DNA from 2 places in the Tepidibacillus infernus genome. Region 1 is predicted to be linked to the other one. Evidence: a T-box and tRNA genes for the amino acid it is inferred to sense, from the RefSeq annotation. Region 1 holds a T-box; the other holds one or more tRNA genes.
What was found. The T-box of region 1 lies ahead of proS (proline--tRNA ligase). A T-box ahead of a tRNA ligase gene usually reads a tRNA of that ligase, here a tRNA-Pro.
Positions count from the first base shown of each region.

Region 2: it encodes a tRNA-Pro, which carries the amino acid that the T-box ahead of proS (proline--tRNA ligase) is inferred to sense. The anticodon was not compared.

Region 1 is NZ_JBLWFI010000001.1:1,458,469-1,466,007, reverse strand. It holds gene TEPIDINF_RS07390 (hypothetical protein) at 1-41, opposite strand, end outside; gene TEPIDINF_RS07385 (MFS transporter) at 134-1,363, opposite strand; gene proS (proline--tRNA ligase) at 1,526-2,968, opposite strand; T-box leader at 3,016-3,226, opposite strand; gene TEPIDINF_RS07375 (hypothetical protein) at 3,313-3,921, opposite strand; gene TEPIDINF_RS07370 (NAD(P)/FAD-dependent oxidoreductase) at 4,175-5,725, opposite strand; gene TEPIDINF_RS07365 (flavodoxin family protein) at 6,025-6,582, opposite strand; gene TEPIDINF_RS07360 (2-oxoacid:ferredoxin oxidoreductase subunit beta) at 6,731-7,539, opposite strand, start outside.
Region 2 is NZ_JBLWFI010000001.1:992,760-1,000,298, forward strand. It holds gene TEPIDINF_RS05040 (heptaprenyl diphosphate synthase component 1) at 1-398, opposite strand, end outside; gene TEPIDINF_RS05045 (hypothetical protein) at 499-1,014, opposite strand; gene mtrB (trp RNA-binding attenuation protein MtrB) at 1,088-1,309, opposite strand; tRNA gene TEPIDINF_RS05055 (tRNA-Pro) at 1,405-1,481, opposite strand; gene folE (GTP cyclohydrolase I FolE) at 1,564-2,127, opposite strand; gene TEPIDINF_RS05065 (HU family DNA-binding protein) at 2,244-2,516, opposite strand; gene spoIVA (stage IV sporulation protein A) at 2,728-4,206, opposite strand; gene TEPIDINF_RS05075 (2Fe-2S iron-sulfur cluster-binding protein) at 4,464-4,814, opposite strand; gene TEPIDINF_RS05080 (NAD(P)H-dependent glycerol-3-phosphate dehydrogenase) at 4,832-5,875, opposite strand; gene der (ribosome biogenesis GTPase Der) at 5,897-7,219, opposite strand; gene TEPIDINF_RS05090 (capping complex subunit for YIEGIA) at 7,313-7,507, opposite strand; gene TEPIDINF_RS05095 (YIEGIA family protein) at 7,518-7,539, opposite strand, start outside.

The DNA.
Region 1 (7,539 bases):
GTATCTTGTGCAATCAATTCTGGGGAGAAATAGATTTGCAAAATATTTTCCTCCTTTTTCTATTGCAAGTTTATTGGGAGTTTGTATATTCCATAAGCAGCGACTTTTGGTAGTGTATTTCTTACCTTATTTTTTATTCAAAATGAATTTTTAATTTTTGAAACAAGCTTTCAATCTCTTCTGATGAAGGGGATTGTGGTTTTACATGAATCATGGCCAAAGATAAAATAGCAACGATGAATGTTAAACCTGCTGTACTTAAAAACATCCCTGTTCTTGACCATTCCATCAACCAACCAAAAACTGGAGGGCCAAAAGCAACTCCTAAGAAGCGAACTGATCCATATAAAGAGGTAACGAACCCTCTTCTTGTTTTTTCCACAGAACCTGTAATAAAGCTATTTAAACAGGGGAGAACCATTCCGGTACCAACGCTGCTGATCACTAATACAGCAATAAAAGGGATGAGTTTTGTGAAAAAGATAAGCGTAGCAAAAGAAATCGTCATTAAAATTAATCCGATAACAATTAAAGATTTCATCAGATAAAATTTTTTCTTAATTTTGCTACCTGTGATATATGCTGTCGTCATCATAAATAATAAGGGGATAGCAAGAATGAGACCTTTAATAACCCCATCAATATGATATTTTTTTTCCAAAGTGTTCGATAAATAAAAAAGGATTCCAAACAATGTGAAAAGACCTGTAGCACCTGCTAGGTAGGTAACAAATAGCCATCTTCCTTCATGTTTAAAGACAGAAAATAATCCTTTTACATACTGTCCTAAAGGAGGAGGAGGTTGTTTTTTGGGATTTTCTCTAATGAAAATCCAGGTTAATAGAATAGAAACAGAGCAAAATGCCGGGAAAGCCCAAAAAACGGCATACCAGGAAATTAAAGCTAATAAGGAACCGACAATAGGGGATAGAACCTTTCCAAATCCATTGGAAGCTTCTACAAGGCCAAGTACTTTGCTCTGTGCCCCACCTTTAAACAAATCACCTGTTAATGCCATGGCAATTGGAGCCGTTCCAGCTGCACCAATGCCTTGTAAAGCGCGTCCCATTACTATCCAAAAAAATGGCTTAGTAAACCAAGCTGCCGCAGCTCCAGCTAAAAATCCACCCAATCCATAAAGAAATAAAGCCGGTAAGATAATTGTTTTTCTAGAAAGTCGGTCAGATAGATAACCTAAGATGGGTATTGTAATCGCTGCCGCTATAGAAAAAACGGTAATTGTCAAGCTGACTTGAAATTGGGATAAGTCCAATTCTGATTTCATTTTCGGTAATATGGGAATTAACATAGAATTGCCTAAAGTCATAATAAGAGGAATGGACCCAATGGCTAAAACGGTCATTCCAGTTGGTTTTTGGGAGGACAAGTTTAAAACACATCCTTCATTCTTAGTTGAAGCACGATACTATTTTTTCAAAGATACTAGAAAAATATTCTTTAAAATAGATGAAAATCCTATATAAAAACAAGAACCTGACAATTCGTTTGTCAGGTTCTTTTCATGTTAATAAGCACGGGCAAACATAACAGTAGTGGTACTTTCTTTTCCACAGCACACACATTTTCCGCTACCTTCTCTTTGTTTAAATGGGATATTACGAGCCGTTGCTCCGGTTTCTTCTTTTATTTTATCTAAACAAGCGATATCCTCACACCACCAGCTTTGCATAAAGCCTTTTTCTTTTAGCAATTGTTCTTTCATTTCCTCAATGCTATTTACTTCAAAAGTATGAGTTTCCATAAATGCTTTTGCTTTATTAAACATATCTTCTTGAATTTGATCTAACTTAATTTTAATCGTTTCAACAATATTAGCAAGAGGAAGAAACTCTTTTTCACCAGTGTCCCTTCTTGCTAAAACAAATTGTCCTTTCTCCATATCTTTAGGGCCTAGTTCGATTCGGATTGGTACGCCACGCATTTCATACTCATTGAATTTCCATCCAGGTGTATATTCTTCACGGTCGTCTACTTTTACGCGTACACCTTGTTGTTTTAATTGTTGGGCTATTTCTTGAGCTTTTATTTTTACTCCCTCTTTATCACCACGAAGGATTGGTACGATAACCACTTGAAAAGGTGCGACACGAGGAGGTAAAGCAAGACCACGGTCATCACTATGGGTCATAATCAGGCCACCGATCATTCGAGTCGAAGATCCCCATGAGGTTTGGTAAACATATTGTAACGTATTGTTTTGGTCGGAAAATTGAATCTCAAATACTTTAGAGAAATTTTGGCCTAAATTATGTGAAGTACCAGCTTGTAATGCTTTACCGTCACTCATTAAAGCCTCAATACTATAAGTATGATCAGCACCAGCAAACTTTTCATTTTCAGTTTTCTTACCAACGATAACAGGCATAGCAAGGACTTCTTCAACAAAAGATCGATATACTTCTAACATTGTTAACGCTTCTTCTTCTGCTTCTTCATTTGTAGAATGAGCAGTATGACCTTCTTGCCATAAGAATTCAGATGTACGTAAAAATGGTTTCGTACTTTTCTCCCAGCGCATCACATTAGCCCATTGGTTTAATTTCATAGGTAGATCACGATAAGATTGAATCCATTGGCTCATCATCGAGCAGATAATGGTTTCAGAGGTTGGACGAACCACAAGGCGTTCCTCTAAAGGCTCATTTCCGCCTTGAGTAACCCATGCAACTTCCGGTGCAAAACCTTCAACGTGACTCATTTCTTTTTGTAAATAGGATTCAGGGATTAAGAGTGGGAAATAGGCATTATCATGTCCAGTTTCTTTAATTCTAGAGTCAAGTTCCTTTTGCATATTTTCCCAAATGGCATAACCATATGGTTTAATTACCATTGTTCCTTTGACAGGACCGTAATCCATTAAATCTGCCTTTTTCACAATATCTAAATACCAGCGGGAATAATCTTCTTCTTTACTCTGGATTTCTTTAACAAACTTTTTGTCTTCCATTTCTAACGCTCCTTTTTTAATGGTAAAAAATAAGGAGCCATTTCATCCTAAAGGACGAAAGACTCCGTGGTACCACCTTTATTAACACATAGAAAAAATCATATGTGTTCACTCAACCCTTGTAACGTAAGGGGAACGATCAGTTCCTCACAGATTTCTCGGGAATGGGTTCTGTTTGTAGATTGGAAGAACTTGCAGCCAAGGTTCTTCTCTCTATAGCAATCGAAACAAACATACTAGTTCCTTCATCGAATTGCATTTATTAGGTTAATTGTTATTTTATTATAACGATTGAAAATAAAAAGTCAAGTATACAAGAAAATATAGTTTTTAGTTTATTTAGGTTATTTTGCAGTAAGTAATGAAACAAAGTCTTTAAATTTATAAATTTGTTTATCATGTTCAATTAGTTTAGCTTCAAGGTATTTAAGATCTTCTTTTGTAGTCATATTTTCCATGATATGATTAACGTTTGCGGATAGCTCTAAAATAGCAAGTTTTAGTGCATCAAAGTCTTCTTTTGTCGCCATTTTCTCAAGATCTTTCTTTGTAGCCATAGATTGTCTGATGGACTCAAGTTCGTCTTTGGTAGCCATGGATTGTCTGATGGACTCAAGTTCGTCTTTAGTGGCCATAGATTGTCTGATGGAATCAAGTTCGTCTTTAGTGGCCATAGATTGTCTGATGGAATCAAGTTCGTCTTTAGTGGCCATGGATTGTCTGATGGAATCAAGTTCGTCTTTAGTGGCCATGGATTGTCTGATGGAATCAAGTTCGTCTTTGGTAGCCATAGATTGACGGATTGCATTTAGTTCGTCTTTCGTAGTTAGTCTGAAAGATTCAAATTCAACCTTAGTAGCTTGTTTGAAAGATTCAAGTTCTTCTTTAGTGGCCATGGATTGCTTAACTTCTTTTAATTCGTTAAGGATTTGAAATAAAATTTCTTCGTTCATTCGTAAACACCCCATCTTAAGATTATTACGAACATGTATTTTTCAAAAATGTAACTGAATAAGCTTGTACAACTCTTAACAAAAATCGATCAAAAAATTAGCTATATAACTATATTGTACCTTAGAAGATGATAAAATGGAAGTAAAACCGATTGGGAATATATGTTCGTATGCGAAAATTATACAGCTTAACGGGTGTTCTGTCAACAGAGAAAATCCACTTCAAAAGAGAAGTGGACTTAACGAACGATGCTTATTTTTGTTTTAATATATCCCTTGCCACAACGACACCACAAGCGCTTGCTTGGGCAAGGCCTCTTGTAACACCTGCTCCGTCGCCACCGACATACAAGCCTTTAATTTCTGTTTCAAATGTATTCTTTAGCTTTGGTCGAGCTGAATAAAATTTTGCTTCAACTCCATATAAAAGTGTATGCTCACTTGCAAAACCAGGTGAAACTTTATCTAATGCTTCAATCATTTCAATGAGACTCGTTACCGTGCGATGGGGAAGAACCAGTGCTAAATCACCTGGAATGGCTGTTTTTAAGGTTGGTTCAATAAATCCTTTTTTCATTCGTTTTTCTGTTGAGCGTCTGCCTTTCTTAAGATCGCCGAAACGCTGAACAATCACATTCCCATTACTTAACATATTGGCCAAACGAGAAATATATTTGGCATATTGAATCGGTTCGTTGAATGGCTCTGTAAAATGATGGGAAACAAGCAAGGCTAAATTAGTATTAAATTGCTTTTCGTAATCTTCTTTAAAAGCATGGCCATTTACAGTCATCACACCACTATGATTTTCAATCACTACACGACCTGAAGGGTTTGAACAAAAGGTTCGGACAGTATTATTAAAAGTAGGGGTGTTATAAATGAGTTTTGCTTCATACAGATGTTCATTGATATCTGTCATCACCGTATTAGGCACTTCCACTCGAACACCAATGTCTACTTGGTTATTGGTTAGAGTAAGACCTTGTTCTTTCAAAAGATTGGCTAACCATTCACTTCCATCTCTTCCTGGAGCAATAAAGACGTGATCGGAAAAAAGAATTTCATCGTTTTCTAAAACTATACCTTTCATCTGTTGATTTTCAACGATGATTTCTTTTACTTTTGTACGATGTCGAATCTCTAATCGATCTTTTAAATATTCATAGATTCGAGTTAAGATCTTTAAATTTTCTTCGGTCCCCAAGTGGCGGACTTTTGCTTTTAATAGTTTCATACCCACTGATGTGGCCCTTTGTTCAATTTCATGAATTTTTTTTAAAGAATAAAGTTCTTTTTTCTTTGCTTTTAATTGTTTTTTTTGTTCTAACGTTGTATCTTCGTCGATTAATATTTCTAATTCATCAATTTCATGTTCCAATGCTTTTATCGTTTCCGAAACTTGCAAACTACCATGTGTTTCTTCCGTAGCACCAAAAGAAAGATTGATTTGATCCACATATTCAATCAGATCTAGTAACTCAGCGGAAGGAATATAATCTCCCATCCAGCCACCAAAATCCGTGGTGATGTTAAACTTTCCATCGGAAAATGCACCTGAGCCACCCCATCCTCCTGTAAGGGCACAGGTTGGGTAACAGCTTTGATATTCAAATCTTTTAGTTGTCGGGCATTCCGTTAAAATTCCTTTATGAATAGGACATGAACGATGATAGATATCTTGTCCTTTGTCTATGAGAATCACTTTTAATTCTGGATTTAACTTGGTTAATTCATAGCTTGCAGAAATTCCAGCTGGTCCAGCACCAACAAGGATTACATCATAATAATTTTGTGTGTTCATCTTTATCACCCTCATTCCTGAATTTCCATTCATAATGATAACATAGAATAGCTAAAATACAAACAATATTTTTTAATATTTATTTAATGTTCGTATTTTAATTGATGTGTACATTGTTTCTATATCATATTTTTGTTAATTTGGACAAATTGTCGAACTAAGGGGGGGATAAAGTTCTAAGTGAAAAGCTAAAACATCAATCCTACAAGTTCATCGGATTCAAGGTTCTCTATGACATTATTAAAAAATATTAAAATAGAGTGCTCTATTCCCAATTGAATGAGCACTCTTTCATGTTCCTACTCCAAATCCTTCTTTATTTTTTTCCCTAATTGTTTTGCGGCTAATATTGAGTCCTCATCTTCCAAAACCTCTTTTGGCTTGACTCCTTTTCCGATCACGTAACCAGCAAACTCCATTTGTAAAAATTGTGCAATCAATTGAAATTGTTGAACAAGAGGTAACCCAGTTAGAGGGGAAGCTGGTCCACCTACGATCAACACATACATTTTCTTTCCTTTCATGATTTCTTTAAAATCATATTCCTTACTACGTAAACTTTCAGTCCACCGATCAATAAAGTTTTTTAAATGTCCAGACATTCCATACCAATATAATGGGGTAACAAAGAGTACAGCCTGATGACCTAGCATTTTTTGAGCAATCTCTTCATAATCATCTTCTACAGGTTGAAAGCGTTCTTCTGAATGTCTTTTATCTACGATTGGTTTAATATGATAATCCATTAGATAAATCTCATGGTAATCTTCTTTATTTAATTCTTGTAATAATACTTTGGTCAAGGATTCTGAATTTCCATTTTTTCGTGAGCTCCCATAAAGGGTAAGAAGTTTCATTTTGGTTAGCCTCCCTAAATCCTATTTTAAATAATAATGTATGCTAGAAAAAAGGAAATATGAATAACATAAAAATAAAGGGCTAGGATTTTTTCTAGCCCTTAAACGAAAAAGAAAGTAATAACACTCTTCTAATTATATATATTTTTTACGCAAATTGTTTTTCAATTTCTTCTAATATGGAAACGTCAAGACTTAGATCTTGTTTTGTTATTGCGATTTCTGGGAAATCTGGTGTTAATTCTTGGAATGTTGGACGATCTTCTTTAAAGAGGATTCCTGTTATTAAGCCGTTTGTTTCACGAACTTTTTGAATGGCTTGCATACGGTCAGTTGGATCATAGTTTTCAAATGAAGAAACATCCACCAAGTTTTCTTTGTAATAATCATAAGTGTTCACCTTATTAAAGGTTACACATGGACTATATACGTTAACTAATGCAAAGCCTTTATGTTGTAAAGCTGCCTTCATGATTTCATTTAGGCCTTTAATATCCCCAGAGAAGCCTTGAGCCAAGAAGGTAACACCATTCACTAATGCTGTTTCTAATGGATGAACAGGGCTTTCAACACTTCCCTTTGGAGAAGATTTTGTTTTAAAGCCTTGGGCAGAAGTTGGACTTGTTTGACCTTTTGTTAAACCATAAATATTGTTATCCATGACGATATATGTCATGTTCACATTACGGCGTACAGCATGAACGAAATGGCCAACACCAATTCCGTAACCATCACCATCTCCACCTGCTGCGATCACTTTTACATCTTTATTTCCAATGGCAGCACCTTGAGCAATGGGTAAGGAACGACCATGTAGGGTATGGAATCCGTATGCACGGGTATATTCTGAAATTTTACCAGAGCAACCAATACCACTAATGATTGCAATATCATGTGGTTCCATGCCTAAGTCGACAGCAGCTTTTTGAACGCCTGCCATCACACTGAAATGGCCGC
Region 2 (7,539 bases), 470 kb from region 1:
GCAATATTGATATTTCGAATTCCTTTTGCTAATTTTTTTACCCCGTCTATTAAATTATTTTTAGAAAGTAAGGAATAATATTGGCTACTGTAGTAATCGCCTGCCAAGATAGAAAGTTGTCTTCTTCTGACTTCTTTGTCATTATATTCCTTTTGATTCGTGATTGTTTCATGTATATCAAGTCCCAATTGGACTAGCCCTGTTGTTACACAATAAGATCTCCGTTTATATTGAGGAACAGAGGCAAAATAGAAAAATAAATTTAGTAATTCAAGACGAAAAATAGAGATTTTAGGTAATGTTACATATTTTTCAATAAACAAATTTTGAGAAAGTTGATTGATCTCAGCCACAATTTCTTCTATTTCTCTACGGAAAGTACTATGCGTCATTGTCATTTGATATCCCCCAGATTTTAAACTACATAAATTCACTTCCGAACACAAGTATAACATAATTATCTGATAGGTAACAGGAATTATCAATACCACTTTTTCTCTATCGGATCGCATTTCCATAATTCAAACCAAAATATTGGTCTAAGAAATCTTTATTCGACATTGATGATCCTAATTTCATTGTTCGATTATTCATAATATCTTCTTTTTTTGCTGAAGTTGCAACAAATATTTTTTCTGAGTCCTTTAGAAACACTCGTAAGAATATTTCATTAACATTATTTTTTTCAACAAATCCTTTTTGAATCAATGTAAATAAATCTAGATAAACAACTTCCGGATCAAGTACTTCATCAGAAGTTAATGTAAGATCGACGGACAATGTATTATGGTCCCAGATTACTTTTTTGATCGGTAAGTGAAGGGGAATTGAGCTAATAAAATCAACAAGATTATCATTTGAAAGCACCATGTTTTTTTGTATTTTAAAGACTGGTAAATCATAATTGATTTGAGCTATTTTGGCATTGGGGATTAAAGAAATCATAAATGCAATGATCACAGATAATGTTAAAGCTGCCACCATTCCTTTGGAAACATGTTTATATGCATGCATTGAAATACACCTCCAATACATTGTACAAAAAAAACAAGCCGGCTATTCCAGCTTGTTCGAAAAAATCATTTTTTTAATCCTCAGTTGAAATGATGCCATAAGGGGTAAAGATTTCTGCTTTCCCTCGCACTTTGACCGCAGAAGTATGTTCAGTAAATTGTGCGATCATGACTTCTCCTCGATCTAATTTCTCAAGATGGTGAAATTTGGTATCTTGCCCGCGAGTAAGCCCGATCACATTCACTCCATTTTCCTTCGCTTTAATCACAAAAAAGGAATTGTCTTGATTATTCATTTTGATCCCCACTTTTATCCAGACTATGTATATTTAATGTAAAACCACTCCATTCAATGTTCCCATTGAAGAAGTGGTTATGTATATGGAAAGAATGGTCGGAACGACAGGATTTGAACCTGCGACCTCACCCACCCCAAGGGTGCGCGCTACCGAGCTGCGCCACGTCCCGACTAAAATAGCAACATATTTTATTATATCTAATTAATTATATTTTTCAAGCCCAATTTTTATTCATCAGTTCCTTCAAGTCATTATGAACGAATTAATTGTAGAATTTCATTTCGTAATTGCGGATCTTCTTTATAAATTCCTCTAGCAGTAATTGTGACGGTTTTAGAGCCAGGCTTTTTTACTCCTCGCATCGTCATACACATATGTTCTGCTTCTATCATGACTAAAACTCCAAAAGGTTCTAATTTTTCCATGATCGCATCCGCAATCGTATCAGTCATTCTTTCTTGTAACTGAGGTCTTTTAGCAACAGCTTCAACAGCTCTAGCCAATTTACTTAAGCCAGTCACTCTTCCATCTCTTGGTATATATGCTACATGCGCAATACCAAAAAAAGGAACTAAATGATGTTCACAAGTAGAATAAAAAGGGATATCTTTGACTAATACAACTTCCTCGTGTTTTTCACTAAAAATCACATCAAAATAATCTTTTGGATCCTGTTCTAAACCAACGAAAATCTCCTCGTACATACGTGCCACTCTTGCTGGTGTTTCTAATAACCCTTCTCTTTCAGGGTCTTCACCAATGGACTTTAAAATAACTTTAACCGCTTCTTCTATTTGTTTATGATTAACGCCCATTTATCTTGCCTCCTTCTAACTCCAAAAGCAAAATTAATGTTAGCATAATTAAATATTAAAAGCAAAAAAGAAGAGTTACACAAGTGTAACTCTTCTTTACTGTATGTAACACATTATTACTTAAGTGCATCCTTCAATGCTTTACCTGGTTTGAAAGCAGGTACCTTGCTAGCGGCAATTTCAATTTCTTCCCCAGTTTGTGGGTTGCGCCCTTTACGAGCAGCACGCTCACGAACTTCAAAATTACCAAAACCAATGATTTGAACTTTGTCGTTTGTAGCAAGAGCATCAGAAATAGAAGCAAATACAGCGTCTACAGCTTTGGTAGCATCCTTTTTCGTTAACTCTGTCATTTCAGCAACTTTTGCGATTAATTCCGTTTTATTCAATGTATTCACCTCCTCCCAAGGTAAAAATCTTGTTATATCCTTGTGTTACCGTTTCTTAGAAATTTATACATGTTTCAACAAGGATTTTCCAAAATTTTTATAGACAAGCATATAGTAATATACAAACGCTGTAATTTCAAGGATTTTCTTTAGAAAGACATAAAAAAAGCACTACTATGAGTGCTTTTTGGTATTATATTCCATTTATTTGCTATAAAATAATAGCTATGAGTCCTCCTGACCCTTCATTTATAATTCTCTCTAATGTTTCTTTTAATTTATACCTCGCATTATCTGGCATCATGGAGAGTTTCGCTTGGATCCCGTCACGAACAATACTTGCTAATGATCTACCAAAGATATCGGACTCCCACATTTTTAATGGGTCATCTTCAAAATCCTGCATTAAATACCGTAATAATTCTTCACTTTGTTTTTCTGTTCCGATAATCGGTGCAAACTCGGACTCAACATCTACTTTAATCATATGAATAGATGGTGCAGTTGCTTTTAAGCGCACACCAAACCTTGAACCCTGTCTGATCAATTCTGGTTCGTCCAAAGTCATATCTTCTATAACAGGATTAGCGATACCATAACCTGTTTGTTGCACCATGGTTAAAGCTTCTGCCACTTTGTCATATTCTTTTTTCGCATGGGTAAATTCAACCATAAGTTGGAGTAAATGATCTTTTCCTTTGATTTCTACTCCAACGATCTCCATTAAAATTTGATCATAAAGCTCATCTGGAGCAAATAAATCAATTTCTGCTACCCCTTGGCCCATATTCATGTCAGCTAATATAGCATCAGCAATAAATTCATAGTTTTTAAATTGGTCTACGACAACGCGCACATCACGTAATCTACGAATATCTTTGACCGTTTCTTGAACAGACTCTTCAAAGTTCTTTCTGAGCCAATGTTCTTTATTTAAAACCATGACCCAGCTAGGTAGATTTACATTGACCTCATGCACTGGGAATTCGAATAAGACTTCACGTAATACACCAACAATATCTTCCTCTTGCATATTGGCTACACTCATTGCAAGAACAGGAATATCATATTTTTCTGCTAATTCACTTCTTAGGGAATCTACCCGTTCCGAATATGGTTCAGTGGTATTGATCACCATGACAAAGGGTTTGCCTACCTCTTTTAATTCTTCAACTACTCTTTCCTCAGCGGATACATAGGATTCCCTTGGAATTTCTGTAATCGAACCATCGGTCGTCATCACTACACCTAATGTGGAGTGATCTTGGATTACTTTTCTTGTTCCAATTTCAGCTGCTTCTTGGAAAGGAACTGGGTCTTCGAACCATGGTGTATTTACCATTCTTGGACCATTTTCGTCCTCATATCCCTTAGCGCCTTCAACAGTATAACCAACACAATCGACTAGGCGAATGTTGATGTCTAATCCTTCATCCACATGGACTTCAACCGCTTGGTTTGGTACAAATTTTGGTTCAGTTGTCATGATTGTACGTCCTGCAGCACTTTGTGGTAATTCATCCGTTGCTCTTAGTTTGTCGTTTTCATTTTGAATATTAGGAATAACTAATGATTCCATGAATTTCTTAATAAATGTTGACTTTCCTGTTCGGACGGCCCCAACAACACCTATGTATATGTCTCCACCTGTCCGTTCTGCAATATCTTTAAAGATATCAAACTTTTCCACAGTATCCCTCCTCGATTAAAATCAACACTTGTATCTCCATATCCCTTATGATATTAACCATCCCTCCCCATACAGTCATAAATCGACTCGTACCATAAAATTGGACAGTATAAATATATGAGACTTTATTGCCAATATGACGTAAAATAAAAACTTTCATCAGTTTGCTAATAAAAAATTTTCCTTAGCAAATTCTTAATCAAATACTAAAATCTATGATGTTAAACATAAAAAAAGAACGATTTTTTATCGTTCTTTTAATCATCCCAGAAACTCTCATTCTTTTGTTTGGCCAATTGCTTTCGAATGGCTGCCTTTAAAGGTTCTTCAGGAACTTCGACTTTTAATCTCTTTAGTACTTTTGTTTGACAACCTAATCTTGTTCCGGCTTTTATTAAATTTTTCCCTAATTTTTGTAACTCGCTTTTGGTGGGCTGAGATACTGCAGAGTTGTCATCTATTTTTACTTTACAGGTCAAACAAGCTCCTCTTCCACCACACTTATGCCCTAGATGAACCCCCGACTTTAAAGCTGCTTGTAATATCGTTGTACCTGGTTTCACTTCAAATTTTTTTTGATCTGGGAGAAATAGTATAGTTTCCGACAATGTTGATGTTCACCCTCTCATGATCTTTTAAAAACTTCTGATAATGCAACTTCTTCCATCTCATGTGTTCTTACACGCCCCATAAGATCTTCGACAGCTATTTTGGGGCTTTTGTTTTCAAAAAGTACCTTAAATAATTCATTTGTAATCGGCATTTGAATTTGATATTTTTGTGATAAGTAAAAGGCAGCTTTCGTTGTTTTGACACCTTCTACCACCATTCCCATTTGCTCAAGTATAGCATCTAAGTTTTGACCCTTTCCAAGCATATATCCAGCTCGCCAATTGCGGCTATGTTGACTTGTACAGGTGACTACCAAATCACCTACGCCTGCTAAACCTGAAAATGTTAATGGATTTGCTCCTAATTCTATACCTAATCGTGCAATTTCCGCAAGTCCTCTGGTTAGTAAAGCAGCTTTTGCGTTGTCCCCAAATTCTAGACCATCGGATAGGCCAGCGCCTAAGGCAATAATATTTTTTAGTGCTCCAGCAATTTCAACGCCAATAATATCTGGATTAGTGTATACACGAAAATTTGAATTGATGAATAAATCCTGTACCTCTTCAGCAACAGAAATGTTACGACCAGCTACTACAACTGTCGTCGGCAAAAGACGACTTACCTCTTCAGCATGGCTTGGACCTGATAAAACAAGGATCTGATCTGATGGTAAACCAGGAAGTTCTTCATGTATCACTTCACTCATTCGTTGATATGTCCCTTGATCTAACCCTTTTGTTGCATGAATGAGAATTGTTTGATCGGAAATATATGGTTTAACCATTTTTGCAGTATCACGCATAGCATGAGAAGGTACGACGAGAACAATATATTTTTTGCCTTTAAGTGCTTCTTTAACATCTGCATGGGCTAGGATCGTATCTGGAAGTTTGATTTCTGGTAAGTATTTATGATTCGTATGATTGTAGTTGATCTCGTCTTTATGTTTATCGGTTCTAGCTAATAAATCAACGGCAAAACCATTGTTTGCAAGTACGATGGAAAGTGCCGTTCCCCAACTACCGGCCCCGATCACAGCGATCGACATATTCGCCATTTTTGTTATTCCTCCTCTTTTTTAATCCTCTTCATTCTTTTTCCTAACCAGGATTCGAATCGGTGTACCTTCAAAGTGAAAAGAATCTCTGATTTTGTTTTCCAAATACCTTTCATAAGAGAAGTGCATAAGTTCAGGATCGTTAACGAAAAGGACAAAAGTTGGTGGTTTTACCGCAACTTGTGTAGCGTATTTGATTTTCAATCTTTTACCTTTGTCTGATGGAGGTGGATTGATAGCTACTGCATCAGAAATAATATCGTTTAAGACAGGTGTTTGGACTCTCATTGCATGTGATTCAGCCACTTCATTAACCATAGGCAAAATTTGATTCACCCTTTGTTTTGTTTTAGCTGAAACAAAAACAATTGGAGCATAAGACATAAATAGGAAGTGATCTCGAATCTTTTGTGCAAATTGATGCATCGTCTTATCATCTTTCTCTACAATATCCCATTTGTTTACTACAAATATGGAGGCTTTACCAGCTTCATGTGCATAGCCAGCTATTCTTTTGTCTTGTTCAATAATACCAGTATGACCGTCAATCACTACTAATACAACATCCGCATTTTCAATTGCTTTTAGAGCACGTAATACACTGTATTTTTCGGTTGTTTCATAGACCTTTCCTTTTTTTCTCATTCCCGCTGTATCCACTAAAACATAATCTTGTTCATCTGTTGAGAACAATGTATCGACTGCATCCCGAGTCGTTCCAGCTACATTACTTACGATAACTCGTTCTTCTCCTAATATGGCGTTCACTAATGAGGATTTACCTACATTAGGACGCCCGATTAGAGCTACACGAATCACATCATCATCATAGTTTTCCTCTTCTTCATCTGGAAAATGGGACACAACCTCATCTAATAGATCACCAAGACCTGTTCCATGTGCTCCCGAAATAGGATATGGATCGCCAAACCCTAAAGCATAAAAATCATAGATTTCTTGCTGCATTTTAATGTTATCGATTTTGTTTACTGCGACAACAACTGGTTTTTTGGATCGATGTAAAATATTTGCAATCTCCTTATCTTGTTCTGTTAAACCTACCTTTCCATCAACCATAAAGATGATCACATCTGCCTCATCGATCGCAAGCTCTGCTTGTTGTCGAATCTGCATGAGAATTTCATCCTCAACATCAATTTCGATACCACCTGTATCAATGAGATGAAAAGAGTGGGTCAACCATTCACCGGTGCTATAAATTCGATCACGAGTAACACCTGGTTTATCTTCAACAATAGCAATTCGTTCTCCAGCTAAACGGTTAAATATCGTTGACTTTCCAACATTTGGTCTACCTACGATTGCAATGACAGGTTTAGACATTAAACTTCAACCTTTCCATACAAATTACCCAATTAGATTTTAAATGCGTCTATACTATTATAAACAAATTATTCCTTCAATCAATAGGATAAACTAATGTCTTACAATGATTAGAGAGCCATTTTCTAAATCATGAGCTATTCCATCAAGGATTTTCTCTAGCAAAAAGGCGGTTCTCTGTAATTCCTTTTCATTATTAGCAATAAAGATAGGAACACCACCACTTAACACTTTATCTTTATGTAGAGTGACAACAGCTAGGATATATTGTTCAATTGTTGTTCCCATTTTTCTCCTCCTATTCGTTTACTTCTGATTCA